DNA from 4 places in the Sphingosinicella sp. BN140058 genome. Region 2 is predicted to be linked to each of the others. Evidence: predicted binding sites of a transcription regulator. Region 2 holds the regulator's gene; each other region holds the start of a gene.

What was found. The regulator LexA, encoded in region 2, represses DNA repair genes until DNA is damaged. The targets are predictions, from matches to a motif close to GTTCCNCNCTTGTTCT.
Positions count from the first base shown of each region.
Region 1: ETR14_RS20195 (PA0069 family radical SAM protein) is a predicted target of LexA. The motif match lies at 3,554-3,569, and genes of this name have one in related genera.
Region 3: ETR14_RS19635 (putative DNA modification/repair radical SAM protein) is a predicted target of LexA. The motif match lies at 5,254-5,269, and genes of this name have one in related genera.
Region 4: ETR14_RS12945 (ImuA family protein) is a predicted target of LexA. The motif match lies at 5,183-5,198, and genes of this name have one in related genera.

Region 1 is NZ_CP035501.1:4,480,714-4,487,893, reverse strand. Features, by position in the region: gene ETR14_RS20210 (electron transfer flavoprotein-ubiquinone oxidoreductase) at 1-837, opposite strand, end outside; gene ETR14_RS20205 (uracil-DNA glycosylase) at 955-1,737, shown strand; gene ETR14_RS20200 (lytic transglycosylase domain-containing protein) at 1,734-3,482, shown strand; gene ETR14_RS20195 (PA0069 family radical SAM protein) at 3,657-4,733, shown strand; gene ETR14_RS20190 (hypothetical protein) at 4,730-4,969, opposite strand; gene ETR14_RS20185 (long-chain fatty acid--CoA ligase) at 4,986-6,587, opposite strand; gene dnaE (DNA polymerase III subunit alpha) at 6,620-7,180, opposite strand, start outside.
Region 2 is NZ_CP035501.1:5,092,153-5,099,332, forward strand. Features, by position in the region: gene ETR14_RS23105 (DUF808 domain-containing protein) at 1-772, shown strand, start outside; gene ETR14_RS23110 (VOC family protein) at 1,112-1,462, opposite strand; gene lexA (transcriptional repressor LexA) at 1,731-2,384, opposite strand; gene ETR14_RS23120 (aminodeoxychorismate/anthranilate synthase component II) at 2,488-3,153, opposite strand; gene ETR14_RS23125 (peptidyl-prolyl cis-trans isomerase) at 3,150-5,069, opposite strand; gene tpiA (triose-phosphate isomerase) at 5,223-5,972, shown strand; gene secG (preprotein translocase subunit SecG) at 6,134-6,541, shown strand; gene ETR14_RS23140 (CTP synthase) at 6,672-7,180, shown strand, end outside.
Region 3 is NZ_CP035501.1:4,360,845-4,368,024, forward strand. Features, by position in the region: gene ETR14_RS19615 (DUF2189 domain-containing protein) at 254-1,018, shown strand; gene ETR14_RS19620 (UdgX family uracil-DNA binding protein) at 1,101-2,498, opposite strand; gene ETR14_RS29680 (Crp/Fnr family transcriptional regulator) at 2,582-3,250, shown strand; gene ETR14_RS19630 (OmpW family protein) at 3,271-3,927, opposite strand; gene ETR14_RS19635 (putative DNA modification/repair radical SAM protein) at 4,007-5,251, opposite strand; gene ETR14_RS19640 (outer membrane protein) at 5,374-5,859, opposite strand; gene ETR14_RS19645 (protein-L-isoaspartate(D-aspartate) O-methyltransferase) at 6,108-7,180, shown strand, end outside.
Region 4 is NZ_CP035501.1:2,846,470-2,853,649, reverse strand. Features, by position in the region: gene ETR14_RS12960 (LytTR family DNA-binding domain-containing protein) at 117-923, opposite strand; gene ETR14_RS12955 (sensor histidine kinase) at 920-1,954, opposite strand; gene ETR14_RS12950 (pitrilysin family protein) at 2,113-5,037, opposite strand; gene ETR14_RS12945 (ImuA family protein) at 5,217-5,975, shown strand; gene ETR14_RS12940 (DNA polymerase Y family protein) at 5,905-7,180, shown strand, end outside.

The DNA.
Region 1 (7,180 bases), 610 kb from region 2:
CTGGAATTCCTCGAACGGCGACAGATGCGGATTGCGGTAGCTGAGCGCGACCACGAAACCCAAAGCGACCTGGTTGTTGTCCTGATGGTAGAGGAAGCCGCCGCCCCAGGCCTCGTCGAGCGGCCAGCCCTGGGTGTGGATCACTCGGCCGGGCACGTGCTTGGCGGGATCGATGTCCCACAATTCCTTGAGACCGATGCCGTAGACCTGCGGTTCGCTGTCGCTGTCGAGGTCGAAGATCCGCTTCAATTCCTTGGTGAGATGGCCGCGCGCGCCTTCGGCGAAGAAGGTGTAGCGGCCGTGCAGCTCCATGCCGGGCTGGTAATCGGGCTTGCGGGTACCGTCGCGGGCGACGCCCATGTCGCCCGTGGCGACGCCTTTAACCGAGCCGTCGTCGTTGAACAGCACTTCCGCCGCGGCGAAGCCGGGGAAGATCTCGACCCCGAGCGCTTCCGCCTGTCCGGCGAGCCAGCGGCACAGGTTGCCGAGGCTGAGCGTGTACGTGCCCTTGTTGTTCATAAACGGGGGCATCAGCGCATGCGGCATTTCGCGCTTCTTCGTGCTGGTCAGCACCCAATGATGATTTTCGGTCACCGGCACCGTCATCGGGCTGTCGAGTTCGCGCCAGTTCGGCAGCAATTCGTCCATTGCCCGCGGATCGATCACGGCGCCGGAGAGGATGTGGGCGCCGACTTCCGAGCCCTTCTCCAGGATGCAGACGGAGAGTTCGCGCCCCGCCGCCTCGGCGAGCTGCTTCAGACGGATGCTCGCGGCGAGACCGGCCGGCCCCGCACCGACGATCACCACGTCATACGCCATAGACTCGCGTTCGGACATTCAAGCTCTCCTTGCGGGCTGCCGGACTCTCCTCATCGCAGGCAGCTAACGCCTCGCAGATAGGTGCCAATTTTCCGGTTGACCAGCCCGCCCGCTATAGCGCTTTGCTGGACCGGGATGGAGCGGGGTAATGAACACTGGACCCCTGCGGCCGCTGCAAGCGTGCTGCAGTGGTGGTCCGACGCGGGCGTCGATGTCCTGATCGACGAAGAACCGCGCGACTGGTTGCGCCCGCAGCCGGTCCCCTCGGCGCGCGCCGCCGAGCCTGCGCCGCTCGACGCGAGACGCCAATCGGCCCCACCCGCTGCGCGCGTGCCCGCCGCTCCGGCCGCGCCTGCGGAGGATCTTCCGGGCCAGCTCGACATGTTCCAGGCCTATCTGCGAACCAGCGAAAGCCTGAGCTTCGCCGCGCCGGCGGCATCGCGGGTCTGTCCGGCGGGCGATCCGGCGTCGGGTCTGATGATCGTTGCCGACATGCCGTCGACCGAGGATTGCGGCACCGGCACCCTGCTTTCCGGCGAACCGGGCCGCCTGTTCGACCGCATGCTTGCGGCGATCGGGCGCGATCGAAACTCCATCTATCTCGCCGCTTTGTCGTGCCTGCGCTCGCCGGACGGTCGCTTTTCGACCGACAGCGCGCGCAACTGCGCCACTCTCGCCCGCCACCATGTCGGGCTGGTCGCACCGAAGGCGGTGCTGCTGCTCGGCGATGCCTGTGCCAAGGCGTTGACCGGGCTGTCGATGGCGCAGGCGCGCGGCCGCTGGCATGAAATCCAGACGCAATCCGGGCCGGTTAAGGCGCTCGTCTCGATTCCGCCCGCAACCCTGCTCAATCTGCCCGCCGCCAAGGCGCATGCCTGGGCGGATCTCCAGATGCTGATCGAAGAGGTGAACGCATGAAGCTCAAGACGCTCCTGCTTGCCGCCGCCCTCGCTCTTCCCGGGGCGCCGGCGCTTGCCGACGACGCCGGCACCCGTGCCGTCGTCCCGACGATGCTGAACGCGGACCAGCGCAGCGCCTATCGCGAGATCTTCGCAGCGATCCGCGCCCAGGATTGGGTGGGCGCGACCGCCAAGCTTTCCGCGATGCCCGAGGGGCCGCTCCACCCCGCCGCCTGGGCCGAGCTTTACCTCGCCAAGGGCTCGCCCAAGGTCGAGCTGTTCCAGATCCTGCCGCTGCTCGAGCGCGCCCCCGAAATGCCGAAGGCGGAGCAGCTCGCCCGGCTCGCCGCGACGCGCGGCGCGACGTCGCTGCCCGTCGTCCCGGTGCCGCAGCGGCTGATCTGGCAAGGCAGCCAGCCGCGGCGCGAGCGGATCGCGGGCAACAAGAACGATCCCGTCGCCGTCGAACTCGAAACATTGGTGCAGCCCCTGATCGTCGGCGATCGCCCCGCCGAGGCCGAAGCGTTGCTTATCGAGAAGCAGCCGTTGCTGACCCCTGCCGCTCTGACCGAATATCAGCAGCGTATCGGCTGGTCTTATTACCTGATCGGCAACGATGCCGACGCGCGCCGGATCTCCGATCAGGCGCGGGCCGGGATCGGCGAGTTCGCGCTGCAGGCAACCTGGACGTCGGGTCTCGCCGCCTGGCGCATGAAGGATTGCCGCGCCGCTGCCGATGCCTTCGCGACGGTCGCCGGCCGCGCCACCGATGTCGAATTCTCCGCCGCCGGAAGTTACTGGGGTGCCCGTGCCGAGATGATGTGCGGACGTCCCGAGCGCGTACAGCAACAATTGCGGAGCGCCGCGCGCCTCAAGGAAACCTTCTACGGCATGCTCTCCGCCACCGCGCTCGGCATCCGCGATCCGGGCTTTGCCGGCCTGCACGATTATCGCGACGCCGAATGGCGGCCGATCGCCGACAAGCCCAACGTCAAGGCCGCCATTGCTTTGGCTGAGATCGGTGAGAACGAACTCGCCGACCAGTTCATTCGCCAGCAGGCTCGGATCGGCAGCACCACAGATCACAATTGCCTGCTGCACCTCGCCGCCGACCTCAATCTCGCGGGCACGCAATATTGGCTGGCCCACAACGCCCCTCGCGGCGCCACGATCAATGTCGCCGCCCGCTATCCCCGGCCCGATTGGCGCCCGACCAAGGGCTGGCGAGTCGACCAGGCGCTGGTCTTCGGCCACGCGCTGCAGGAATCGAACTTCCGGACCGCGGTGATCAGCCCGGCCGGTGCCCAGGGCCTGCTCCAGGTCCGTCCGGGCACGGCCGGCGACATCGCCCGCGCGCGCGGCGAGGCGTTCACCGCCGACCAGCTCAGCCAGCCCGCCCCCAATCTCGAATATGGCCAGAGCTACATCGAATATCTGCGCGACCTGCAGGCCACCGGCGGCCTCCTTCCCAAGGTGATCGCCGCCTACAATGCAGGCCCGAAGCCGATCGGCGAATGGAATTTCCGTCAGATGGATAAGGGCGATCCCCTGCTCTACATCGAATCGATCCCTTATTGGGAAACACGGGGCTACGTGCCGATCGTGCTTCGCAATTACTGGGTCTACGACCAGGTCAACGGCAAGACCTCGCCCAGCCGCCACGCCCTCGCCCAGGGCATGTGGCCGCGCTTCCCGGGCCTTCCCGGCGCCGCCGCGGTCCGTCTGCAGAAGAACGAGAAGGCGCTGGCGCTGGGCACGGAGTGAGTTCCACCATTTGATCTCGGCCCCACCGTTCGGGCTGAGCTTGTCGAGGCCCTCTCCTTCCCTCTTCCGAAAGAAAAAGAGGGGCTCCGACAGCCTCAGCCCGAACGGGGGTGACGGGTACTTGCAGCAGGTTCGTTCTTGCTATGTTCCGCGCAAGCGCGCATGCTTCCCCGCATGAGTCGCCCCGACGTGCAACATGGCCGCGGCGCGCCCGAGAACCGGACGCCGACGCGTTTCAATCTTCCCGTGCGGGAGGCGGACGGCGATTGGCTCGATGCGCGCGAGGATCTCGACGGCGGCCCGCCGCCGCTGCGCACCACCGTGACGGTGGAGAAGCCGAAGACGATCATCGCCCGAAACACGTCGCCCGACATCGGCTTCGACCGCTCGATCAATCCCTATCGGGGCTGCGAGCATGGCTGCATCTACTGTTTCGCGCGGCCGACCCATGCCTTTCACGATCTCTCGCCCGGGCTCGACTTCGAATCGAAGCTGTTCGCCAAGCCGGACGCCGCCGCCTTGCTGCGCGCCGAGCTGTCCAAGCGCGGCTATGTTCCAAGGCCGATGGCGCTCGGTACCAACACCGATCCCTACCAGCCGATCGAGGCGCGCTGGAAGATCACCCGCAGCGTGCTACAGGTCCTCGCCGAGACCAGGCATCCGCTGACGATCACCACCAAGTCGGATCGGGTGACGAGAGATATCGACATCCTCGCACCGATGGCGGCGGATGGGCTCGCCTCCGTCGCAATCTCGGTCACATCGCTGACGCCCGCTATCTCCCGCACGCTCGAACCGCGCGCGCCGGCCGCACGCAAGCGTCTGGCGGCGGTGCGGATGCTGACCGAGGCGGGCATTCCCGCCCATGTCGCGATCGCGCCGGTCATTCCCGGCATCACCGATCATGAAGTCGAACAGATCGTCGAGGCTGCAGCAGAGGCCGGCGCCGTGGGAGTCTTCTACCTCCCGGTCCGGCTGCCGCACGAGGTCGCGCCCTTGTTCCGGGCGTGGCTGGACGAACATTTCGGCGACCGCGCCGGCAAGGTGATGAACATCATCCGGGAGTTGCGCGGCGGCCGCGACAACGATCCCGATTTCTTCACCCGGATGCGGGGCTCCGGCCCCTGGGCCGACCTGATCGCGACCCGCTTCAAGATCGCCATGACCAAGCACGGACTTACCCGCGAGAAAGCGAGCCTTCGCACGGATCTGTTCGTGCCGCCGCAAGGTGCCCAGTTGCGGCTTCTCTAGGCGCTCGCGCGCTGCTCCTCGTCGAAACGAACCGCAGCGAGATCCTTGAACCGGCAAACGATCAGGTCGCCATCCGCCGCAGCGCGCATCTGGATGAAACTGCCGCCTCGGCTGCGGGCGATGCTCGTCACCCGATGCCATTCGCCGGGAACGTGATCGATGCTGACCCAGAGCGGCCGGCCCTCGCCAAGCCCGGCTTCGGCCAGTTCGAACAATTGCTGTTGTACGCTCTTCACAGGCTGGTCCGTCCCCTCACGCCGCAGTGCGCAGGCGGTAATCGCGATACTGTTCGCGCAGTGCCGTTTTCAACAATTTGCCGGTCGCGGTGTGCGGAAGGCTGTCGACGAAGACGATTTCGTCGGGAAGCCACCATTTGGCGACATGATCGGCAAGGTGGGCCAGGATCTCCTCCGCGCCGATCTGCGCCCCGGGCTTGCGGACGACCAGCAGCAGCGGCCGCTCGTCCCATTTCGGATGCGCGACGGCGACGGCGGCGGCCTCGGCCACTCCGGGACAGCCGACGGCCGCATTTTCGAGCTCGATCGAGCTGATCCATTCGCCGCCGGACTTGATCACGTCCTTCGAACGATCGGTGATCTGCATCACGCCGTCGGCATGCAGAATGGCGACGTCGCCGGTGTCGAACCAGCCCTCTGCATCGATCACCGGACCGCGCTCGTCCTGGAAATACTGGCGGAGCACCCAGGGTCCTCGCGCCTGCAGCCGGCCGGAGGCCTTGCCGTCGCGCGGCAGAACCGCGCCCGCGTCGTCGACGGTGCGCAGTTCCACCCCGAACGGCACCCGTCCTTGCCGACACAGATAATCGAGCTGGGCGCCGTCATCGAGTTCGTCCCAATTGCCGAGCGGCGCCCCGCAGGTGCCGAGCGGCGACATCTCGGTCATCCCCCACGCATGACCAACCCGGATGCCGCGATCGCGGAACCACTCGATCATCGATCGCGGCGCCGCGGCGCCGCCGATGTGGACGACGCGCAGGCTTGCCAGATCGCCGTCGGTCGCCTCGACATGGGCGATCAGCGCGAGCCAGACGGTCGGCACGCCGGCAGTGTGGCTGACCTTCTCGGCCCGCATCAGATCGCACATCACACTCGGATTATAGTCGGCCGAAAAGACCATCTTGCCGCCGGCAATCGCGGTCGCGAACGGCAGGCCCCAGGCGGCCGCGTGGAACATCGGCACGACCGGCAGCACCACGGCCCGGGCGGTCAGCTCGAACAGATCGCCCGAGGTCAACGTCATCGCCTGCAACACGGTCGAGCGATGCTCGTACAATACGCCCTTGGGATCGCCGGTGGTGCCGCTGGTGTAGCAGAGCATCGCCGGTTCGCGCTCGTCGCCCTCGCGCCACTGATAATCGCCGGCTTCTTCGTCGATCAGATTCTCGAACCCGGGCTCGCCCGGTGCGGGGTCGAAGCAGATGAATTTCTCGATCGTCGTCCAGCGCGGCTTCAGCCGCTCGACCAGGGGCGCGAAGGCGCGATCGTAGAACAGGATCCTGTCCTCGGCATGGTTGGCGATGTAGGCGAGCTGATCGTCGAACAGGCGCGGGTTGATGGTGTGGATGATCCCGCCCATGCCGATCGTCCCGTACCAGGCGACGACGTGCCGGCTGTGGTTCATCGCCAGCGTTGCGACGCGATCGCCCGGACGGACGCCGAGCCGCTCGAGCGCCGCCGCGAGCTTGCGGCTGTCGCGCTGGATTCCCGCCCAATCGGTGCGCGTCACCGTCCCGTCGGCATAGAGGGAAACGAGTTCACGCGTGCCGTGCTCGCGCGCCGCGTGATCGAGGATCCGCATGATGCGGAGCGGCCAATCCTGCATTCCACCAAGCATAAACTCTCCCGTTTGCGGGGGAGTGTATGCCCTCAGGAGACCAGCGCAAGCCGCGGCGCGGGGGCGGCCGAGAGATTGACGGCGACGATGCCCGGCAGACGCTCGATGCGCGCCGCGAGATCGGCGTCCAGCTTGAAGTCGCGGCCGAGCAGCACCTCGGCCTGACCACCATCGAACCTGGCGCGCAGGCGAAGATCGCCGACGCCGCCGCGCTCGCTTGCCAATGCCTCGGCAAGGCGGCGCAGCGCCGCTTCGTCGGCAACCTCGACTTCGAGCTGCAGACGAGCGCGCTTCGACAGGGTTTCGAACAGCTGGATCTGCTTGATCGTCACACGCGGGGTCTCGTCGCCGGGGCGGCGATCGAGCTCGACGGTGAGCAGCGCGCAGGCGCCGGACTTGGCCGCTTCCTCCAGCCGTTCTGCGACATCGTCTTCGAAGCAGGTCGCGACGAACTGCCCCGACGCATCCGACATCGTCGCCATCAGATAGCGGCGGCCGCGTGCCGACGTCCGCCAGCGCGCATCTTCGACCATGCCCGCCATCACGCCGTTGGAGCGGCCGCCGTCCGGCGGCGCCGGCATCGCGCAATAGGC
Region 2 (7,180 bases):
TGTGGTCGGCCTGTCGCCGGAGCGCGAATTGCCGATCATCGGCAAGATCGCTCTCGGTTCGCTGCGCAACAAATTGCTGATCCTGCTGCCCGCCGCCTTGCTGCTCAGCGCCTTCGCGCCCTGGGCAATCACGCCCTTGCTGATGCTGGGTGGCGCCTATCTTTGCTTCGAGGGTGCGGAGAAGGTGATCGAGGCGCTCGGCGGCCCTGGACATGCCGAGGAGGAGGTTGCCACCACCGATGCGGCCGCACTCGAGAAGGAGAAGGTCGGCGGCGCGATCCGGACCGATCTCATCCTTTCGGCCGAGATCATGGCCATCGCGCTGGCGGACGTCGCCAATTCGCCGATCCTCAACCAGGCGCTCGTGCTCGCCATCGTCGGGATTGCGATCACGATCGGCGTCTACGGGGTTGTCGGCCTTATCGTGAAGATGGACGATATCGGCCTGCACCTTGCGAAGCGCGGTTCGGCGCCGGTGCGGACGATCGGCCGCGGCCTGGTGAAAGGCATGCCGGTGCTGATGCGCGCCTTGTCGATCATCGGCACCGCGGCGATGATCTGGGTGGGCGGTGGGATCCTGATCCACGGCCTCGAAGTGCTCGGCCTGCACGCACCTGCAGAGGCCATCCATCATGTTGCGGAGGCCGTGCACCATGCCGCCGGCGGCGTTGGTGGGATCGTCGCCTGGCTTGTCACCGCCGCGGCCTCCGGCTTGTTCGGCCTTGTGCTCGGCGGCATCATCGCCTGGATCGTCCACAAGATCCGCCACTGACACGGATCGAGCCTCAGCCGACCCAACGATCCCGCGTATGGAAGGCGCGGTTTGGAGGCGCGCCGGTCGAACCGTGCGCCGGATTGACTCGGTCGCGGCGAGCTGGATGCAACGGTGCGCCTCAAGCGCAGCCAGAGCATGATCGACTGATGCACAAGCGCTTCGCTTCCGCCGACGGCGGGGACCGTGCTCGATCACATGGTTGAGACAAGGATGCACGTCTCAGCCTGATCCAACCCGAAACGATCTTGGTCTCGGTCGCGATGGAGCATCCCGGGCCACAAGCCTTTGTTTCTTGTGGGGCAGACCGGCCGGCTTCAGCGCGCCTCGGGCCCCGCTTCAGTCCGCCGGGTGTGGATCGGACTTCACGGCAGCGATTTCGTTGCCGCTGGGATCGAGAAACTGGAACCGCCGTCCGCCAGGGAAAGCGAAGATCGGGCGGGTAAGCGTCCCGCCTGCCTGCTGAACCGCGGCAAGCGCCGCGTCGAGATCATCGACCTCGATCACCGGCAGCGGCGCCTTGGTCGCTTCGGCGGCGTCGCCCTGCAGACCGATGTCGGTATCGCCGGTCAGGGTCGCCGCATATGTCGGGCCGAATTCGGTCAAGCTCCAGCCGAACGCGCTTTCGTAAAAGGCCTTGGCAGCAGCGACGTCGCGGACGGGAAGTTCGACATAATTGAGGCGGGACATGGCACTGTTCCTATCTTGCCGCTCCCTCCTGGTGGGAAGCAGCGTGGGGTGGACCGAGACAGGCCGCCGGCGATCGCGCGTGCGACGACGACGCCCTTGCCGATCATGTCATGGCTCGAGGCGCGATGGCCGAAGCGAGATGGATCCGGCGGAGGGTCGACGGCCGATGTGGTGCCTCCGCCGCGTCCATCCACCCTCTCAACCCAGGGGAGGGCTTCAGGCCTGTGTCGGGCTTATTCCGGACCGAGGCTTCCGCATCGAATTCGTCTCAATAGCGTCGGAGCAAGCCCGCGAGTTTCCCTTGAATGCGGACCTGGTCGGGGCGGTAGCGCTGGGGATCGTAATTGCGGTTCGCAGGGTCAAGGCGGATCATCGAGCCTTCGCGGCGGAAGGTCTTCAATGTCGCTTCTTCCTCATTGATCAGCGCCACCACGATCTCGCCATCACGCGCATTGTCGGTCTTGCGGACCAGAGCGTAGTCGCCATCGAGGATGCCTTCCTCGACCATCGAATCGCCCGCAACCTCGAGCGCATAATGTTCGCCGGGCCCTAGCAGGGCTGCCGGAACCGGCAGGGTGCTCTGCCCCTCCAGCGCCTCGATCGGCATGCCTGCGGCGATACGGCCGTGCAGCGGAAGCTCGATGACATCGTTGGCCGCCTGCGGCGTGCTGACCGGCGCCTTGGGCTGGCTGGCAATGCCGGCCTTGACGTCGGGCATGCGCATCACCTCCAGCGCACGCGCCCGGTTCGGCAGGCGACGAAGGAAGCCGCGCTCTTCAAGCGCCGAGATCAGGCGGTGCACGCCCGATTTCGACTTGAGGTCGAGCGCATCCTTCATTTCTTCGAAGGACGGCGACACGCCCGTTTCGGCGAGCTTGTCGTGAATATAGGTCAGAAGCTCATGTTGCTTGCGCGTCAGCATCGTCTGGCCCTCAAGGAACGAATGCGGAACGTGTAGGAAACAGGTGCAGGCCTGTCAACTCGTTTCACGCACGGCTCGAATTGCGAGCGCTATCGGTGCACGTTCAGGCGCCGCGGCTCAGGGCGATGAAGTTCTGGAGCATCCGGTAGCCGCCCTCGCTGGCGACGCTTTCCGGGTGGAACTGGACGCCATGGATGGGCAACGTGCGATGGCGAAGCCCCTGCACGGTGGCATCGTCCGCCGTCGCGTTTACGATCAGGCAGTCGGGGACGCTTGCCGGCTCTGCGACCAGAGAATGGTAGCGTGCGGCGGTGAAGGGCGAGGGGAGGCCTTCGAACAGAAAGTCTCCGTCGTGGCGGACCGGACAGGTCTTGCCGTGCATCGGCTTGGGCGCGCGAACGACCTTGCCGCCGAAGGTGGCGGCGATCGCCTGGTGGCCGAGGCAGATTCCGAGCAGCGGCTTGGCGGTCTCGGCGCAGGCGGCGACGAGCGCCATCGAGATGCCGGCCTCCTCCGGCCGTCCCGGACCGGGCGAGACGAGGATGCCGTCGGCGCCGTAGGCGAAGGCATCGGCGACGCTGATGTCGTCGGTGCGCTCGATCCTTACCTGGGCGCCGAGCGCGCGCAGATAATGGACGATGTTCCAGGTGAAGCTGTCGTAATTGTCGACGACGAGGATCCGGGCCGCATATTGGCGCCGCTGCGGGCGCTTCAGGAACGGCCGGCTCCGCCGCGTGGGCCGGGCCCACGCGGGAGAGCCCGCAATCATTGGCCGCCGCCGGTCAGCTGCTTCCTGAGCGCCTGGATCGCTTCCTCGTTGCGCTTGACCTTGGTGCGGGCACGCACGGCGGCGCTGAGCTGGTCGACATATTCGTTGCCGATCACTTCGCTGAACTGGTTCTTCACGCTGGAGATTAGTGCCGCTTCCTTGCTCGCATCGCCGGGCACGACCTTGTCGAGATAGACGACGAACCAGCCCGCGCCGTTGGGGGCCGGTATGAGCTTGGCCTTGCCGCGCGGCAGGCTGAACAGCATGGCCAGCGGCGGCGGTACCCGCTGCCCCTGGCGGGCGATGTCGATCCGGGCGGCGGTGACCGGCTGCACGCCCGGCAGCTTAACCTGCGCTTCGGCGAACGCCTGAGCAGGTGCGGTACCGGCGTTGATCTTCGACACCAGCGCGGTCGCGATCGCCTTGGCGCGATCGTTGGCGCGGCGGGCGATCAGATCCGCCTTCACACGATCGCGGATCTGGGCGACCGGCGGCGCCGTGGCAGGGACGACGTTGCTGACGATCATCATCGCATAGCGCTCGTTGGGCGTGATCGCCTCCACCACCGGCTCGGCATTGGCCTCGATCTCGAACGCGGTGCGAAGCAGCGGCTGAAGCTCGGGCGTCGGCTGCCATTGCGGGTTGCCCGGCGCTGCGCCCGATCCGGTGACCGGCGGCGTTTCCTGGACGGCCAGCTTCTCGCGCTGCGCGATCTCCTGGAAATTTGCGCCGTCGGCGATCGCATTCTCGATCCGGCCGGAGAGATCTCCGAGCGCGGCAGTGGCCTTCGCTTGCTGGAGCTTGGCTGCGATCTCCGCACGCACCGCGGCGAAGGGGCGGGCGGCGACGGTCTTGACGTCGTCGACGCGGACGACGTGCCAGCCGAGCGGCGAACGCACCGGTCCGACGGTTGCGCCCTTGGCGGCGCCGAACACGGCATTGGCGACTGCCGGCGCGCTGAGGCGCGCGAACGCCTCCTTGCTCTGCTCGCCGACCGCAATGTCGGCGGCGCCGAAGCCGGCCTGGAGCGCAGCGGCGTCGAAAGCGGTACCGCCCGTCACCTTCTGGGCGAAGCTGCGCGCAGCGGCTTCGTCGGGGAGGACGACTTGCGACAGCGACCGAGTCTCCCTGGCGCCATAGGTCGCCTGATCGCGCTGGAAGGCGGCCTGGATCTCGGCGTCGGTCGGCTGGGTGGCTGCCGCCACCGTGTCCTTGCCGAACACCGCGTAGCGGATCGTGCGGCGCTCGGGGATCGTGTAGCGACCGATATTCTGCTGATAGAAAGTCGCGATCTCCGCGTCGCTCGGCTCGCGGCCCGGACCCATCGCTTCCGCCGGAACGACGCCGACGAGGCCGGAGCGCTTTTCCAGCAGCAACGATGCATATTGGGCGGCAAAGCCCTGCGGGACGAACACCGAACCCGCCGCCGGCGCGACCAGCTGGCGCTGGATCAGGCGGTTGGAGACGTCCTCGCGGAATTTCGCCTCGGTCACCTTTTCGGACTGCAGGAAGCGCTGGAACGTCGCCGGATCGAACTGGCCGGCGAGGTTGCGGAAGCGCGGATCGCGCTGGATCTCGCGCTCGACCATCTCTCGCGTCGCAACCAGGCCCATGTCGGTGCCGAAAGCGGTGACTGCTGCCATGTCGATCATCTGGTCGACGATGATCTCCAGCGATCCCTGGCGCAGGAATGCGGTGAGATCGAGATCCGGCTGCTGCTGACGGAAGCGGGCCAGTTCCTGTTGGGTGACCTGGGTGACCTCCTGGGCGGTGATCTTCTCCCCGTCGACCGAGGCGATCGCGCCGCCTGTACCGCCGGTGTCGAGGCCGCCGAGACCGCTGCCGCCGGTGCCGAAGCCGGTGATCACGATCGCGAAGATGCCGATGCCGAGGACGAGAAGCATGAGCTTGGCCACTGGGCCGCGGCGAAAGAAGGAGAGCATCTTGGTACCTTGGAAGCTGGTTTTGCGGCAGGTCATAGAAGGGCCGGTGGCAGCGGGCAAGCTTGGCAGGGCCGTTGCCGGTTGGTAGGCCGGAGATCACGATCGAAGAAAGAAAAGGGGAGCGCGATGCACGTCCGTCGCAAGCTGGTTGCCGGCAATTGGAAGATGAATGGAAGCCTCCACCAGCTTGCCGAGTTGAGCGCCATCGCCGCCGCCGCCCGCGGTGCGCCCGGCGTCGACGTTGCGATCTGCCCGCCTTTCACATTGATCGCCTCGGCGGTTGCGCGGGGCGGGGGCATTCCGATCGGCGGCCAGGATTGCCACCATCAGCCGAGTGGAGCTTTCACCGGCAACGTCTCGGCAGCGATGCTCAAGGAATCCGGGGCGAGGCTGGTCATCGTCGGCCACAGCGAACGGCGCGCCGAGCAGCAGGAAAGCGACGCACAGGTTCTCGCGAAAGCGGAAGCGGCGCTCGCTGCGGGCCTGCAGACCATTGTCTGCATAGGCGAGAGCGAGGCGGAGCGCGAGGCGGGGCAGGCCGTGGACCGCTGCGCGGCCCAGCTTGCCGGCTCCATCCCCGAACTTTCCGGCGACGCCGAACTGGTCGTCGCCTACGAGCCGGTCTGGGCGATCGGCACCGGCCGCACCGCGACCTGCGACGACGTTCGTGAAATCCACGCGGCCATCCGCGGGGCACTCGTCGATCGCTTCGGCGACGCCGGCGGACGGATTCGTATTCTCTACGGCGGCTCGGTGCGAGGCGACAATGCCGCCGAGCTGTTTGCGGTCGACAATGTCGACGGGGCGCTGGTCGGCGGCGCGAGCCTCACCGCCGAACAATTCGTGCCGATCATCGAGGCGGCGGCGCACAGCTGAGCCGGGCAGCGGCTTCCCCGGCTGAACGTGCGGAACGCCGTTCCGGCGCGGGACTCGCGCGGTTGAACCTTGCGCCGCGATCGACTAGATCGCGCGACTGAAATCCCACATCTCCGGTGCGCAGCGGCATGGTCGCGGCGAACCCGTTTGAAAGACGTTCGATGTTCACCTTCTTCCTGATCGTTCAGACCCTCGTCGCCGCCGCACTCGTAGCGGTGATCCTGATGCAGCGCTCGGAAGGCGGTGGCCTCGGCATGGGCGGCAGCCCCTCGGGCCTGATGTCAGCGCGTGGCGCTGCGGATTTCCTGACCAGGGCGACGTCGATCCTGGGCGGTCTGTTCGTGATCCTGTCGATCGTTCTTGCCGGCCTCGCCGCGATCGAGCGTGCGCCGATGCGGATCGATCCCGCAGCGGTGGCGCCGAGCCCGACTCCGGTGTCGCCGGCACCCGTCGGCACCCCCGCCGCACCCGCCACCGATCCGCTGACCGGCGCTGCCCAGCGCGCTCCGGCCCCGGGCGCGGCGTCGGCACCCGCCCCGTCGAACGGCGCCGTGCCGATCGCGCAATAAGCGCGTCGTCACTTCTCGCAGGATCCGGGGGCGACGCCTCCGGATCGTCGCTGGGCGTGAAAATATTCCGCCCACTTCGTGATTCGCGGCCTTGCCCTTGCGCGGTCCGCCCCACTATCCGGTAACTCCCATGGCGCGGTTCATTTTCATCACCGGCGGCGTGGTCTCCAGCCTCGGCAAAGGTCTCATGGCGGCATCGCTTGCCGCCCTCCTGCAGGCGCGTGGCTACAAGGTCCGCATTCGCAAGTTCGATCCTTATCTGAACGTCGATCCCGGGACGATGTCGCCCTATCAGCATGGCGAAGTCTATGTGACCGACGACGGCGCGGAGACCGATCTCGATCTTGGCCATTACGAGCGCTTCACCGGCGTCGCCGCGCGCCAGTCGGACAACATCACGACGGGGCGGATCTACCGCGACATCATCACCAAGGAGCGGCGCGGCGATTATCTCGGCGCAACCGTCCAGGTGATCCCGCACGTCACCAACGAGATTAAGGCGTTCGCCCGCGCCGAGGTCGACGATCTCGATTTCCTGATCTGCGAGATCGGCGGCACCGTCGGCGACATCGAGTCGCTGCCGTTCATCGAGGCGATCCGACAGCTTCGCAACGATCTCGGCCGCACCCAGACGGTGTC
Region 3 (7,180 bases), 730 kb from region 2:
TTTACCGGCACAAAACGTGCCGCAACAGCTGGCCGAAATGCGGGGTGCGCGTCTTCGCAAGGAGGTGCGGCCAGTTTGTCGCTGGGCGGCCGCGAGATCGGCAGGTTCGGGTGCTGGCGCGTTCTGCCGGCCAACAAGAGTTGCCCGTCGGGAAGCGGATCTGATTGTTAACACCGCCCCGAAGGCGTATTATGCATGCTCCCTCGGCACAATTCGTCGGAGCAGTCCCATGGCCATTGCTCGACCAGCATATGTGGATGTTTCAGAACCAATATTCGAAGTCCGCTCCATCACCGCGAAAGACATACGGGAATCCCTCGCCCAAGGTTGGTCGGACTTCCTCGAGAAGCGTGGTGACCTGATCTTCATCGGAATCATCTATCCGCTCATTGGCGTGGTGACGGCTGCGGTCGCTCTCGGCGGGTCGCTGCTGCCGCTGTTCTTCCCGCTCGCCGCCGGTATCAGCCTGCTCGGACCGGTCGCGGCGACCGGATTTTACGAGCTCGCGCGCCGGCGCGAGGATGGGCTCGAATGCGAGTGGACCCACTTTCTGGAAGTGCGCAAGCGGCCGGCCTGGGATCGGATCCTTGCAATTTCAACGATGCTGATCGCGATCTTCGCCTTGTGGATCGCCGCCGCCGCCGCTCTGTATGCGAGCCTGATGGGCGACGTTCCGCCGACCGTATCGGACTTCCTGCGCGAGATCTTCACCACGCGGGAAGGCTGGACCCTGATCGTCGTCGGAAACCTGGTCGGCTTCGTCTTCGCGCTGGCGGTTTTCGCCCTCAGCGTCGTCTCGCTGCCGATGCTGGTGGATCGCGACGTGAGTGCCCGTACCGCGATCCAGACCTCGGTGCGGGCGGTGATGCGGAACAAGGGCATGATGATACGCTGGGGCGTGATCGTTGCGAGCTTGCTCGTGATCGGCTCGCTGCCGATGTTCATCGGCCTGGCAGTGGTGCTTCCGGTACTCGGTTACGCGACCTGGCACCTTTATCGGCATCTCGTGGTGCGCTGACCGATCAAGCTCATTCGCCAGTCGGCCTGTGCGTGCTCAAGGTCGTTGCCGGTGGTGCGACGAGCGGTTCGAGCCTGCGCGCTCAGACGAGTTCCTTGAGGCGCTCCCCGATACGCGCGAGATCTTCGACGAAGCGGGCATATTCCTCTTCCTTGTTGTCGCGGACGCGCAACAGGAAGCTCGGATGGACCGTCACCCAGGTCTCCCCGCCGTCCCGCGCCTGGTGGGGCTGGCCGCGCATCGAGGAAATCGTCACGACCTTGCCGAACAAGGATCGCGCCGCGGTCGCGCCGAGCGCGACGGTGAGCGGCGGCCTCAGCAGCCCGCGCTCCTGTTCGAGCCACCAGCGGCAGGCGTCGATCTCGCCGCCGTCCGGCTTCGAATGGATCCGGCGCTTGCCGCGGCGTTCGAACTTGAAATGCTTGACCGCATTGGTGACGTAGGCCGCCGAACGATCGATCCCCGCGTCACCCAGCGCGCGATCGAACAATTGCCCGGCCGGGCCTATGAACGGGCGGCCGGCGAGGTCCTCCTGATCGCCCGGCTGCTCGCCGACGAACATCAAAAGCGCGTCGAGCGGGCCTTCGCCGAACACGGTCTGCGTGCCGTCGCGGTAGAGCGGGCAGCGGGTGCAGCCCATCGCCTCCGCACGGATGCCGGCCCATGCCACGTCGGCATTGCCGCCGATTTCGTCCCGCGATCGATCCACCATTTGTGCCTCGCGTGCCTGCGCGCCTGCGATCAATTCCCCGACCAACGCAGTCTCCGGCATGTTTCTCCAGTATTTGCGCGGCATCTCCTTGACCATCGCGCCGACCTTCAGGCGGGCCGGGTTGAAGATCGACGCATAATAGGTCTTCCAGGTTTCCTCTATCGGATCGCCATCGGGTGCGTCGGCGCGAGTCGCGCCCGGGCTTTCGGTCAGACGCTCGCCGTCCCAATGCACCGACACTTCGGGGGTCAGGATCGACCAGTGCATCGAGGCGAAGCGCCGCGCGAAGAAAGGCGCGGCGGCACGGACGATATGGTGTTCGGGCTCGAACCAGGCGACGAAGCGGGGAGCGTACGCGCCTTCCACTTCGCGGAACCGGACGAAGGCGTGCATCTTGTGAATGTCGCGGCGCACGTTCTTGGCCATCACCTCCAGCCGCCGCACCAGAGGATCGGCCGCGTCGTCGACGCTGCGCGGCTGTTCGAGCACCCGCAGCAGCAGGGTGTAGAGCAGGGAGAAGCGCTCGGGATCATTGTGGCAGATCACGCTCTCAGCAAGCGACACGAAGGCGCGGGGCACCGAGAAAGCCGGCCCGCCCGGCGCCGGTAGGGCATTGGTCTCGAGAGCCGCCGACGCGAACAGGTCGCCGGCGGCCGCGCCGACCCGCCACGCGACTTCCTGCGCCGGCACGCGCGCCAAGGCGAGGCGGCGGGCGGCATCGCGCCAGCCGTCGAAATCATCCTCCTGCGCAAGCGTCATCAGCTGCATGTCGCGTCCTTTCCGGAACATCCCCTATTCGCCGCCGGCGTGCGACCGTCTAGCGCCGCCAGTCGGGAAGACGGGGAACGAGAATGGAGCAAAGATGCGCCGCCTGCCGTGCGCGCACGGATGGTCTCTGCGGCAAGGTACCGGAGACCGCCCTGACGGCGCTCGGAAGGACAGGGCAGCGCAAGCGCCTCGTCGCCGGCGAGACCTTGATCTGGCAGGACGACGAAGCGCCGCCACTGGCCAATCTTCTTTCGGGACTGCTGCAGATTTCGCTGTCGACCGCGGACGGACGGGCGCAAATCGTCGGCCTCGTCCGCCCCGGCGATCTCGCCGGAAGGCCCTATGGAGACAGGGCGCCGCAGACCGTCACCGCACTCACCAATGCCGAATTGTGCCTGTTCCCGCGCCATGCCTTCGCGCGGATTGCGCAAACGCAGCCGCAGCTCGACCATGCCCTGCTCGAGCAAACGCTCGAGGCGCTGGATCGCGCCCGCGCCCAAATGCTGTCGCTGGCGCGCAAGGCAGCCGGGGAGCGGGTCGCGGCGTTGTTGCTCGACCTCGCCGCAGAGGACGATGAGGAGATCAACCTTCCGGTGAGCCGACAGGAGATGGCCGACATCCTCGGGCTGACGATCGAGACGGTGAGCCGGCAGCTCACCCGCCTCGAGTCGCGCGGCACGATCGCTCTGTCGGGCCGCCGAGGCCTGTCGATCACCTCCCGCTCGGCCCTGGAGGCCGCCGCCGGCGCCTGAGTTCCGGCCGCGGCGTCCGCTCAGAAGCGGGTGCCGAGCCCGACTCCGAACACGATGGGATCGAGGTTGAGCTTGACCCGCTGGGTCCCGGCGGCGGCCGTCGCGAGCCGGGCCCGCGTGTCGATGTCGATATATTTGACGTCGAGATTCAGGAAGATCCTTTCGCTGAGATCGATGTCGACACCCGCCTGCGCCGCCCAGCCGAAACTGTCCTTCATCCGCACCTTGGTCCTGCCCACCGCCGCCTCCAGTCCGCGCGATGCATTCTCCGCGTAGAAGAGGGTGTAGTTGAGGCCGGCGCCGACATAGGGACGCACTTTGGCGTCGGGGCCGAAATGATATTGCGCGGTGAGCGTCGGCGGCAGTACCCAGGTGGAGGCGAGTTTGCCGATCGACCCGGTTGTGCCCGTGCGGCCTGACGCCGTGTGTTTGGTCGTCGCCGCGATCAGCTCGAAACCGACATTCCTGGTCGCCATCCAGGTGACGTCGACCTCGGGCATGATGCTGTCGTCGACCTTGGCGGTCTCGCCCGGAAAGCCGGGCAGGATGCTGCCGGATTTCTCGGTCGGACTGACCATGATCGCCCGCACGCGTACGAGGACGTCCCCCGCCTCGGCGGCCTGCGCCGGCTGCGCGAAAGCCGCTGCCGCGGCGAACCCGATGATTACACTCTTCACTGTCCGTGCCTTCCTTCAAATGTCTGGCTGGCACGTGACTAGGCCCGGGGTTCGGGCGGCTCATTGATCTTGCGCAAAATCAGGCGCCGAACAATTCGAGCTGCTGCTCCTGGGGCTTGATCCAGGCTTTGAGATCGGCGCGATCGGTGAGGAGGGTGGGGCGCCAGTCGTCGGTGACGATGAACGGCCGGATCTTGGCGAGAGAGACGCTGAGGCGACCGACATCGTCAAGGCGGAGGCGCCGCCAGCGACGGCTCTGGACGATGCGGTTGACTGCCTTGACGCCCAGTCCGGGCACGCGCAGCAGCGCCTCGCGCGGTGCCCGGTTGATGTCGATCGGGAAATTGTCGCGATATTTGAGCGCCCAGGCGAGCTTCGGATCGATGTCGAGCGGCAGCATGCCCGAATCGTCCGCGGCGTTGACGACGTCGGTGGGCGTGAAGCCGTAGAAGCGCATCAGCCAGTCGGACTGGTAGAGGCGGTGCTCGCGCATCAACGGCGGCCGATTGAGCGGCAGTACCGCGCTCGCGTCGGGAATTGGCGAGAAAGCGGAATAATAGACCCGGCGAAGGCTGAAGCGGTCGTAGAGGTTGCTCGCCCGCAGCACGATGTCGCGATCGTTGGCGCTGTCCGCGCCGACGATCATCTGGGTCGATTGCCCCGCCGGAGCGAAGGACGGCGCCGATTTGTAGCGCTTCCGGGCATCGGTGCGATCCTCGATCGCGGTTTTGACGTCCTTCATCGCGCCTTCGATCCGCGCACCGTCCTTTTCGGGCGCGAGCCGCTCGAGGCCGCGGGCAGTCGGCAATTCGACGTTGATCGACACACGATCGGCGTGGACGCCGGCGAGGCGGACCAGCTCCGGATCGGCATCCGGGATCGTCTTAAGATGGATGTAGCCGCGGAAATCATGATCCTCGCGCAGGGCGCGCGCCACCTCGACGATCTGCTCCATCGTATAGTTTGAGGAGCGGATGATCCCGGACGAGAGGAAGAGGCCTTCAATATAGTTGCGGCGGTAGAAGGAGAGGGTGAGCTGCACCACCTCTTCGGCGGTGAAGCGCGCGCGCCGCACGTTCGAGCTCTTGCGGTTGATGCAATAATGGCAATCGAAGATGCAGCTGTTGGTCAGCAGGATCTTGAGCAACGAGATGCAGCGGCCGTCGGGCGCGTAAGCGTGGCAGATGCCCATGCCCTCGGTCGAGCCGAGGCCCTTGCCGTCGCGGCTGTCGCGCTTCGAGGTGCCGGACGAGGCGCAGGACGCGTCGTACTTGGCCGCATCGGCGAGGATGGCGAGCTTCTCGCGAGTGTCGAGGCGGGACATGTGTTCCAGATATGTTCTGGAGGTGCGGAAGTCTACTGGCCTAAAGGCCTAAGCCACGGTCCCGACACGAAAAAAGGGCAGCCTCGAAAGGCTGCCCTTCGACATTCCGCTTTCAGCGACGCTTAGAAGCGGACGCCGAGACCGACCAGCATCTGATGGCCGTCGACATCGAGCTCGTAGTTCGAGTAGCGATACTCGACCTGGCCGTAGAAGCGCGGCGTGAAGGCGAGTTCGACGCCGGCGCCGACGCGGGCACCATCGAGGTGCACGTTGTCGCCGACGGTCTCGATTCCGAGATTGGTGTAGCCGGCAAGCGCGTAGACGAGCGCCTTGTCGCCGGCCTTGACGCCGAGGCGGCCGGTGATCGCGAGGTCGCGCGAAAGCGCATCCTCGTCGCTGTCTTGCCATTCAACGGTCGCACCCGCGACAGTCTTGCCAAGATCGAAATCGTAGCCGGCGTTGACGCCGTAAGTGAATGTATCGGTGCCGGCGAAATCGTCATCGACAAAGCCGACGGTGGCGCCGATGCGCGGACCGGAGAACTCGGCGGCAACAGACGGCGTCGCGAAAGCGAGCGCCGCAACCGACGCGAGAACGAACTTCTTCATGATTTTCCTTCGTATGTTCTACTGGGAATGAGAACGACCAGCCACAGGAACGGCTGATGCTGGTGGCGCATCTAGTCGTTTCTTGAACGGGTACAAGCGACGCGGGACATCTAGGTTCGTGTTTGGAACCTGTGTGTCGCAAAAATGCAACAGTGTTGAAATGCGGCAACATTGCGGCATCAGGCAGGCCGCCTGACGCCGCGGAACAAGCCCGGCGAGGCCCGGTTGACGTCCCGAAGGAGCTGGACATGACCGACTTTGCCGAAGCGCGGGAGCAGATGGTCGCGCGGCAGATCGTGGATCGCGGCATCACTGATCAACGCATCTTGGACTCCTTCAGGGCTGTGCCGCGCGAACTGTTCGTTCCAGCGGTCGATCGCGGCGAAGCCTATGAGGACAAGCCGCTGCCGATCGCCGCCGAACAGACCATCTCGCAGCCTTACATGGTCGCGCTGATGATCGATGCCGCCGAGCTCGCGCCAGCGGACGTCGTGCTCGAAGTGGGCTGCGGAACCGGCTACGCTGCGGCGGTGATCGCGCAACTGGTCGACGAGGTCGTGGCGATCGAGCGGCATCATGCTTTGGCCATAGAGGCGGGCGCCCGGATCGAGCGGCTCGGATACGACAACGTCTCGATCTACGAAGGCGACGGCAGCAAGGGCTTCGCCGAAAAGGCGCCGTTCGACGCGATCATCGTTTCGGCCGCAGGCAGCCATGTCCCGGATCCCTTGCTCGAACAGCTCGAAATCGGCGGCCGGCTGGTGATGCCCGTCGGAGAGCCGCACGCGGTCCAGACATTGATCAAGATCACCCGAACCGGCCAAGAAGACTATGAGCAGGAGGAAATCGGCGCAGTCCGCTTCGTGCCGCTGATCGGCGCGCATGGCTGGACGGAGACCGGCGAGCGTGGCGACCCTTGCAGTCTTCCCGAGCGGATCGCGGTCGCGGCGGAAGTGCTGCCCGCCCTCGACGACCCGGCTTTCGGTACCCTGTTCGATCGTTTCGGCGACGCACGGGTCGTGCTGCTCGGCGAGGCGAGCCACGGCACCAGCGAGTTTTACCGGGCACGGGCCGCGATCACCCGCCGGCTGATCGAGGAGCATGGCTTCGACATCGTCGCCGTCGAGGCCGACTGGCCCGATGCGGCCAGCATCGATCGCTTTGTGCGTCATCGACCTCACCGCGAGGGGGAGGAGGCGGCGTTTCAGCGTTTCCCGACCTGGATGTGGCGCAACACCGAGGTCGATACGTTCGTGCGGTGGCTGCGGGACCATAATCGGGCATGCGCGCCGCACGCGCAGGCCGGCTTCTACGGACTCGA
Region 4 (7,180 bases), 2.2 Mb from region 2:
ACAGGCCTCGCCCAGCGCGGCCTTCGGGCAAGCGCGTGGCCGGCAGAACGCAGCACGTCTGCGATATCGGATTGGTTTGGAGGATGGGGGGAAGCGCCGCGCTTCCCCCGTTCGGCTCAGTGCACGAAGCGTGCGACGACGTCGCGATAGGAGCGGCTGACCTTCACCTGGCTGCCGCTTTCCAGCACCAGAAAGCATTCGCCGTTGGTGTGCGGCTTGACCTGGCGGACCTGATCGAGATTGACGATGCACGAGCGGTGGACGCGCTGGAAGCGGCGGGGATCCAGGCGCTTCTCGAGATCCTTCATCGTCTCGCGAAGGATCAGGGTGTTGTCGCCGGTATAGATGCACATGTAATCGCCGGCGGCATCGATCTTCTCGATCGAATCCACGTCCACGCGGAAGATCTGGCCGCGATCCTTGATGTTGATCAATTTCTCGTAGCGGTTCGAATTGTGGGTATCGTCGCCGCCCCCGGAGCCGACCTGATCGACCGCGTCCGGCGCCACTTCGGCGAGCACTTCCTTGAGCTTGCCGGCCTCCTCGGCCCCGCGCTTCTCGGCGAGCCGGTTGCGAACCCGGTCGAGCGTGTCGGCGAGCCGATCCTCCTCCACCGGCTTCATGAGATAGTCGACCGCCTGCGCCTCGAACGCGCGGATGGCGTGATCGGAATAAGCGGTGACGAAGACGAACAGCGGCGGCTCCACCTCCATCAGGCCCTGGATCACCGAGAAACCGTCGAAGCCGGGCATCTGGATGTCGAGGAAAACGAGATCCGGCTTGTGAGTCTTGATCGCCCGGATCGCTTCGCGTCCGTTCGAGCAGGTCTCAACGATCTCGACGTCCTCGTGCTTGTCGAGGCGAAGCTGCAAGCCCTGAATGGCAAGCGGCTCGTCGTCCACGAGAATCGTGCGAATGGTCATTTCGGCTCCTCGGATGTTTCAATCTGATAGGGTATTTCGATGGTAACGCTGAACCCCCCGCTCCTGTTGGTATCCGTTTCGAACCGATGGTCGGGGCCATAAGCCTGCGCCAGTCGGTCCCGGATGTTGGCGAGCCCGACCCCCGTCGACTCCTGTGCCTTCACCCAATGGTCTTCCGCGCCCGGACCGGTATCGCGGACGGTGATCACCACCCGCTCTCCGAACCGGCGCGCCGAAACTTCGATGTCCGCCCCTTCCTCCTGCGGCGTGACCGCATATTTGATCGCATTCTCGACCAAAGGCTGGAGGAGCAAGGACGGCAGACGTGCCTTCGACACGCTTTCGTCGATCTCGAAGCGCGGCCGCAGCCGGTCTTCGAAGCGCATCTTCTCGATGTCGAGATAGAGCTTCAAGGTCTCCACCTCCTGCGCCACCGTCACGGACCCCGTCGGCTCGTTGACCAGCGTGTAGCGCAGGAACGAGGACAGGCGCGACAGCATCGCGTTGGCCCGCTCGGTCTGCTTCAAGAGCACCAGAGTGGAGATCGAGTTCAGCGTGTTGAACAGGAAATGCGGATTGAGCTGGTAGCGCAGCATCGCCAGCTGCGCCGAACTCGCCTGATTCTCGAGCCGGAGCAGGCGATCGCTCTGCTCCTCGAGCAGCAGGTAGTAATTGATCCCGTAATAGAGCGCCGACCACGCCACCAGCAGCGAGACGGTGAGGATGATCGATCCGAAGAATTGGAGGCCTTCGGGCGTGATTCCCGGCTTGACGAAGGTCGCGTGGCTCCACGTCTCGATCGCCGAAAAGGCCGCAGAGGCGATCAGCACCAGGATGATCGAGGTCACCCAGGTGATCACCGGCCGCATCTTGATCAGCCGCCGGAACATCGCCGCCATCAGCAGGGTCAGCGAATAGCCGGTCGCGGTCAGCAGCGCGATGTGGATGACGAGGTTGAAGCCGAAATTGTTGGCGAGGCCGGAGAGGCTGCGAAGGAAGAAATAGCCGCCCCAGCCGGCCGACTGGAGGATCCAGAACGCCCGGTTCTTGTCGTCGAAAAAGGGCTGCTGCTGAAGCCGGAAAGGCTTCCAGCCGCCTGCTGCCTCGCCCCTCCCGGGGGCTCCTGCCTGAACTGCGCTCGTGGACACCGTCGGCCGTTCTAGAGCGTTTCTGCGACGAATGGAAACCTTCAGCCTCCCGTTCCGGCTGCGGAAGGGGCGGAAGCTGCGGTGGCCGGAGCCGCTTTTGCGGGCGGCGGAGCGGCAGGGCCGGCCGCCGACGCGGCGGCTGCGCGTGCCGGCACGATGGTGAAGGCCCAGGGATCCTCGTCAGCGACATAAGCGGCGACCGCGGCGCGAACGTCCTCCGCGGTCATCGCCTTGTAGTCGGACTCCAAAGTGCGCGTGAGTTCGATCAGGCCGGGCTTGCGCGACCAGCTTTCCATCGCCGAGAGCCAGTAGGCATTGGTCTTGAGCCGCCGATCGAGGCCGCTCATCACCGGACTGATCGCGCGCTCGAACTCGTCGGCGGGCGCGGGCTTGGCGGCCATGTCGGAGACGATCTCTCGGGCGAGGCGGAAGAAAAGATCGGTCCGCTCCGGCCGCACTTCGGCCGCGGCGCCGAGCACCCCCCATTTCTCGAAAATCTCGGAGCTGCTGGCGAAGCCGTTGGGTGAGTAGGTCGCGCCTTCGACATCTCGCAGCCGCTCGAACAGACGAACCTGGATCATGTTGCCGGCCAGCGCCAACGCGCGCCGCGCCTTTCTGTTGTCGATGCCGCCGAACGTGGACCAGCCGATCGCGGCATAGGCCTGGGTCGGATCGCCCTGGTGATCGAACCGCGCAGTCTCGCCGGCGCGTGGCGGCCGCACCGCGAGCGAGGCGGGTGGTGGCGGCACGTCCGTGCGCTTCGGCAGCGCCGCGACCGTTTTCAGCATCGCCGCAACCGTCGGCTCGAGATCGGCATCGCCGATCACGACAGCCTCGATCGATCCCTGCTGCAGCAGAGGTTGGAAGAATTTCTGGAAATCCTGCGGCGTCGCCCTGGCGATCTCGTCCCGTTCGACCGCGCTCCAGCGGGCGTCGCCGTCATGGTTGAAGCCGCCGAACTCGCGGCTCGCCCGTGCCGATGCGGACGAGAAGCTCAACTGGTAATTTTCGAGCGCCGCCGTCTTGTACCGGTTGAACAGGGTCGCGTCCCAGCGCGGGTAAGCGAGCTTGGTGACGAGCAGCCGCAGCTGATCGGGAAGATCCTGCGCATTGGTGGTGCCTGCAAGCTCGAACGCATCCTCGGCGACGCCGAAGCCGATCGTCATCCGCCGGCCGGTCAGCAGCCGCTCGAGCGCGTCGAGATCGAGCCCGGCGATCCCCGTCGATCCGATCAGCGAGCCCATCCAGGCGATCGTCCGCCGATCCGTCGGCAGGCCCGAAATTCCATTGCCGAAGCGCAGCGAGACGTTGACCCGGCCCTTTTCGAAATCGGTCTTCTTGAAGACGAGGCTGGATCCGTTGGCGAAGCGGACGATGGTGACGCCGAGATCCGGTATCTGCTCGCGCGACACTTCGCGGCCGGGGGCGCCCAAGGCTGGAAGATCGTCCATCGTCACCTTGCGGTCAGCGAGGCGCGCGGCGGGGGCGGCCTTCTCGGCTGCGGCGAGCGCCTGCGGCACCCCCGACACCGGATCGGGCGAGAGCAGCACCATGCGGGGCCCGCTGCCGGCGAACAGGCGCTTCATGCCCGCCTCGATCGTCGCCGGCGTCATCTGCGGCGCCAGCGCCTCGAACAAAGCCATGGTCACCGGTGCGCTCGAGACGATGCTGTCGCCGTCGATCGCCGTGACTAGGGCCTGCGCCCATTGATTGGATTTGCGGGTCGGCTCGCCCTCGACATTGGCGCGGCCGGAAGAGCGGAGATTGTCGATCTCGCGCGCGACCTCGGCGTCGCTCGGCGGGGCGCGAAGCGCATCGGCGAGGATCGCATAGACCTCGTTCAGCGCTTCCTTCCACCGCCCTTCCTTGGCCATCACCGAAACCTGGGTGTAATCGGCGATGTCGGTCGATCGGTCGCCGCCGATCTGGGCATTGAGGAAGGCGGCATCGCCACGTGCCTTGGCTTCGAGACGTCGATTGAGGATCCGCTTGGCGAGCGCTTCCTCCAGATCCTCGCGTTCGCGTGCCCTGGTGTGGGGAAGCTGGCGATAAGGCCGCACCCAGCTCAACGTGGCGGCATAAGGCGAACCGGGATAGGCGAGCGCCGCGGTCCGCTCGGGCACCGGCTTGATGGCGCCGATCTCAGGATCGGACGGCGCCGTTCCGGTGCCGGCCCAGCCGCCGAAGGTCTTCGCCACCAGGGCCTCGAGCATCTTGGGATCGGCGTCGCCGACCAGGACGAGAGTCGCCCGCTCCGGTCTGTACCAGCGCTCGTAGAAGCTCTTCAGACCGGCGGCGGTCGCGCCTTTCAAGGTCGCTTCGGTGCCGATCGTGTCGCGATCGGCGAACTTCAGGCCTGAGAAGAACAGGTTGCGGGTGAGATCGCCGAGCTTGACCGAGAGCTCGGGACGGCGGCCATATTCGGCGAGGACGACGCCGCGCTCCGCCTCGACAATGGCGGGATCGAAGGTGGCGGTGTCGGCCATGCTGGCGAGGATCTTCAGACTGAGTTCCAGCGAGGCCGGGTCGTTCTTCGGCAGATCGAGCTGGTAGACGGTCTGGGTCGGCTGGGTCGAGGCGTTGGTATCGCTGCCGAAGCTCGCACCCAGCCGCTGCCAGGTCTGCCGCGCCTCGCCGTCATGGTATGCGGCGGTGCCGCGGAACACCATGTGCTCGATATAATGCGCCCAGCCGCGCTCCTGATCCCCTTCGGCAAGCGAGCCGACGTCCATGCGCAGACGGATCGAAACCTGGCCCGCCGGCAAGGCATTGCGCCGAACGGCATAGCGAAGACCGTTGGGAAGCGTGCCGAAGGTCCACGCCGGATCGGGCGCGATGTCGCTGCCGCGGTAGAACCAGCCGCTGTCGCCTGCGGCCGCGCGGGCAGGCGCCGTCAATCCCGGGGCGGCGACGGGAGCGGTGGCGAGGAGGAGCAAGGGAAGGATCGAACGGCGAAGAGAGGACATCGGGATCGGGATCTCGTTTCACAGGCTCGGACAAGCGCTGCCCTAGATAGGGAGGGCTGCGCCGCTTTGGAGGACCGCCGCGCTGCGGCGGCTTGCGGGAAAATACCTACGCCTTTGGACTGCTTGACTCCGGCTGAACGACAGCGGAACATAAAGGGAACAAGTGAGTCTGAGTCACCATGGTCCCGATCCCCGCCCGTTCCGAACGCCTGGAAGCCCTGAGAGCCGAGGTGCGCGCGATCGAATCGGCCGGCATTGCCGGAGACCGCGAATGCCTGCCTTTCGGCATCGAGTCCATCGATGCCCGGCTGGCCGGGGGCGGTCTCGCCTGCGCTGCCTTGCACGAAGTGGCACCGGATCGGTCCGGCCTGTCAGACGATGCCGCCGCAACCCTGTTCCTCGCCTCGATCGCGGCCCGCCGCTGCGACGCCAACAACATGGTGTTGTGGGCGCTCTCCCGACGCGATCTGTTCGCCCCCGGGCTCGCCATGGCCGGTCTTTCCCCGGACAACGTCCTCTATGCCGAATGCGGCCGCGACGAGGATGTGCTGGCGGTGATGGAGGAAGGGCTGCGTCACGGCGGCCTCGCCGCCGTCATCGGCGAGGTCCGCAAGGTGCCGATGGCGGCGACGCGCCGGCTCCAGCTCGCCGCCGAGGAAGGCGGCACGATGGCGTTGATGCTGAAAAGATGGCGCCGCCAGGAGGAGGATCCGCTCGCCGCTCCCTCCGCCGCGGTGACTCGCTGGCGGGTCGGCTGCGCCCCGTCCGGGGCGCTGCCGGTCGCCGGCATCGGCCGCCCGCGCTGGCGCCTCGATCTTGCCCGTCAGCGCGGCGGCGAGCCCCACCACTGGATCATGGAGGGCCCAGATGCGAAGGGTCGCCTCGCTCTGCCTGACGGCCCTGAGCACCGACCGCATCCGGCAAGAGCGGCGGCGTAACAGCGGGCCATCCGCCCGTTCCTCCGCTTCGCCTGCCGCGACGCCGCCTGCCGACCGCACGTCGACGATGCCGCTCGGCCGGCCTGCCGGGCCGCGCACGATCGCGCCCGCACCGGCGCCGGATCGGCCTGCAGGGGCGGAACCCGAGCCCGGCACGCGTCTTGGCGATTGCTCCTGCCCGCGCGGCGGCGGCTGGCGCCCCGGTGCGCGCTGGTCGCGCGAAGCGGTGGTGCAGGAAGCGGAGGCGCTGCCCGCGCACCAGCGCCCGACGATGCGCGAGCTCGGCCGCCGCACCGAAGCGGCCGAGACTCCCTTCCGTGCCCGCAACGTCGAGGATATTCAGCGGCGCATCGCCACCCGCGACGTCCTGCCGTCGGTGGCACCGCCACGCGCCAGGTCCAAACCGCAATCCTCGGCCGAGCCGCCGCTCATCACCGTCGCCCGCACCGGCAACCGCGTGCTGGTCGCCTCAGTCTGCGAGAATGCCCGGGCGCTCGGTCTCCACCCGGGCATGGCCGCGACCCAGGCCCGTGCCCTGGTGCCGGGCCTCGACGTTCGCGACGCCGATCCGGACGGAGACAAAGCGCTGCTCGGCGCGCTTGCGCTCTACGCCGCGCGACGCTGGACTCCGCGGGCATCGCTGTCGGGATCGGACGGCCTGTTCCTGGACCTGACCGGGGTCAGCCATCTGTTCGGCGGCGAGGAGCGGATGTGCACGCATATCCTCCGCTTCTGCGCACGGGCCGGTTACCGCGCGCGGATCGCCGTCGCCGGCACGCCCGGCGCGGCCCATGCCCTCGCCCGCTTCGGCCCGGCACCGCTCCATCTCTGCCGCCCGGGCGGTGAAGCCGAGGCGATGGCACCATTGCCGATCGCCGCGCTGCGCCTGGAGGAGGATGCGCTCGCAACCGCGCGGCGGCTGGGCCTGGAACGGATTGGCGACCTCGTCGCAATGCCGCGCGGGCCGCTCCAGCGTCGCTTCGGCCGCCAGGTTCTGACCCGGCTCGATCAGGCGCTCGGCGGCGCGAGCGAGCCGATCGAGCCGGTGGTGCCCGAGGAGACGCCCGGCGCCGAATTGCGTTTCGCCGAGCCGATCGCCACGCCCGAAGCGATCGAGCAGGCGATGACCACGCTGATGACCCGCCTGATCGAGACGCTGGCCAAGGCCGGGCTGGGCGCACGCATCCTCACGCTGATCGGCGACC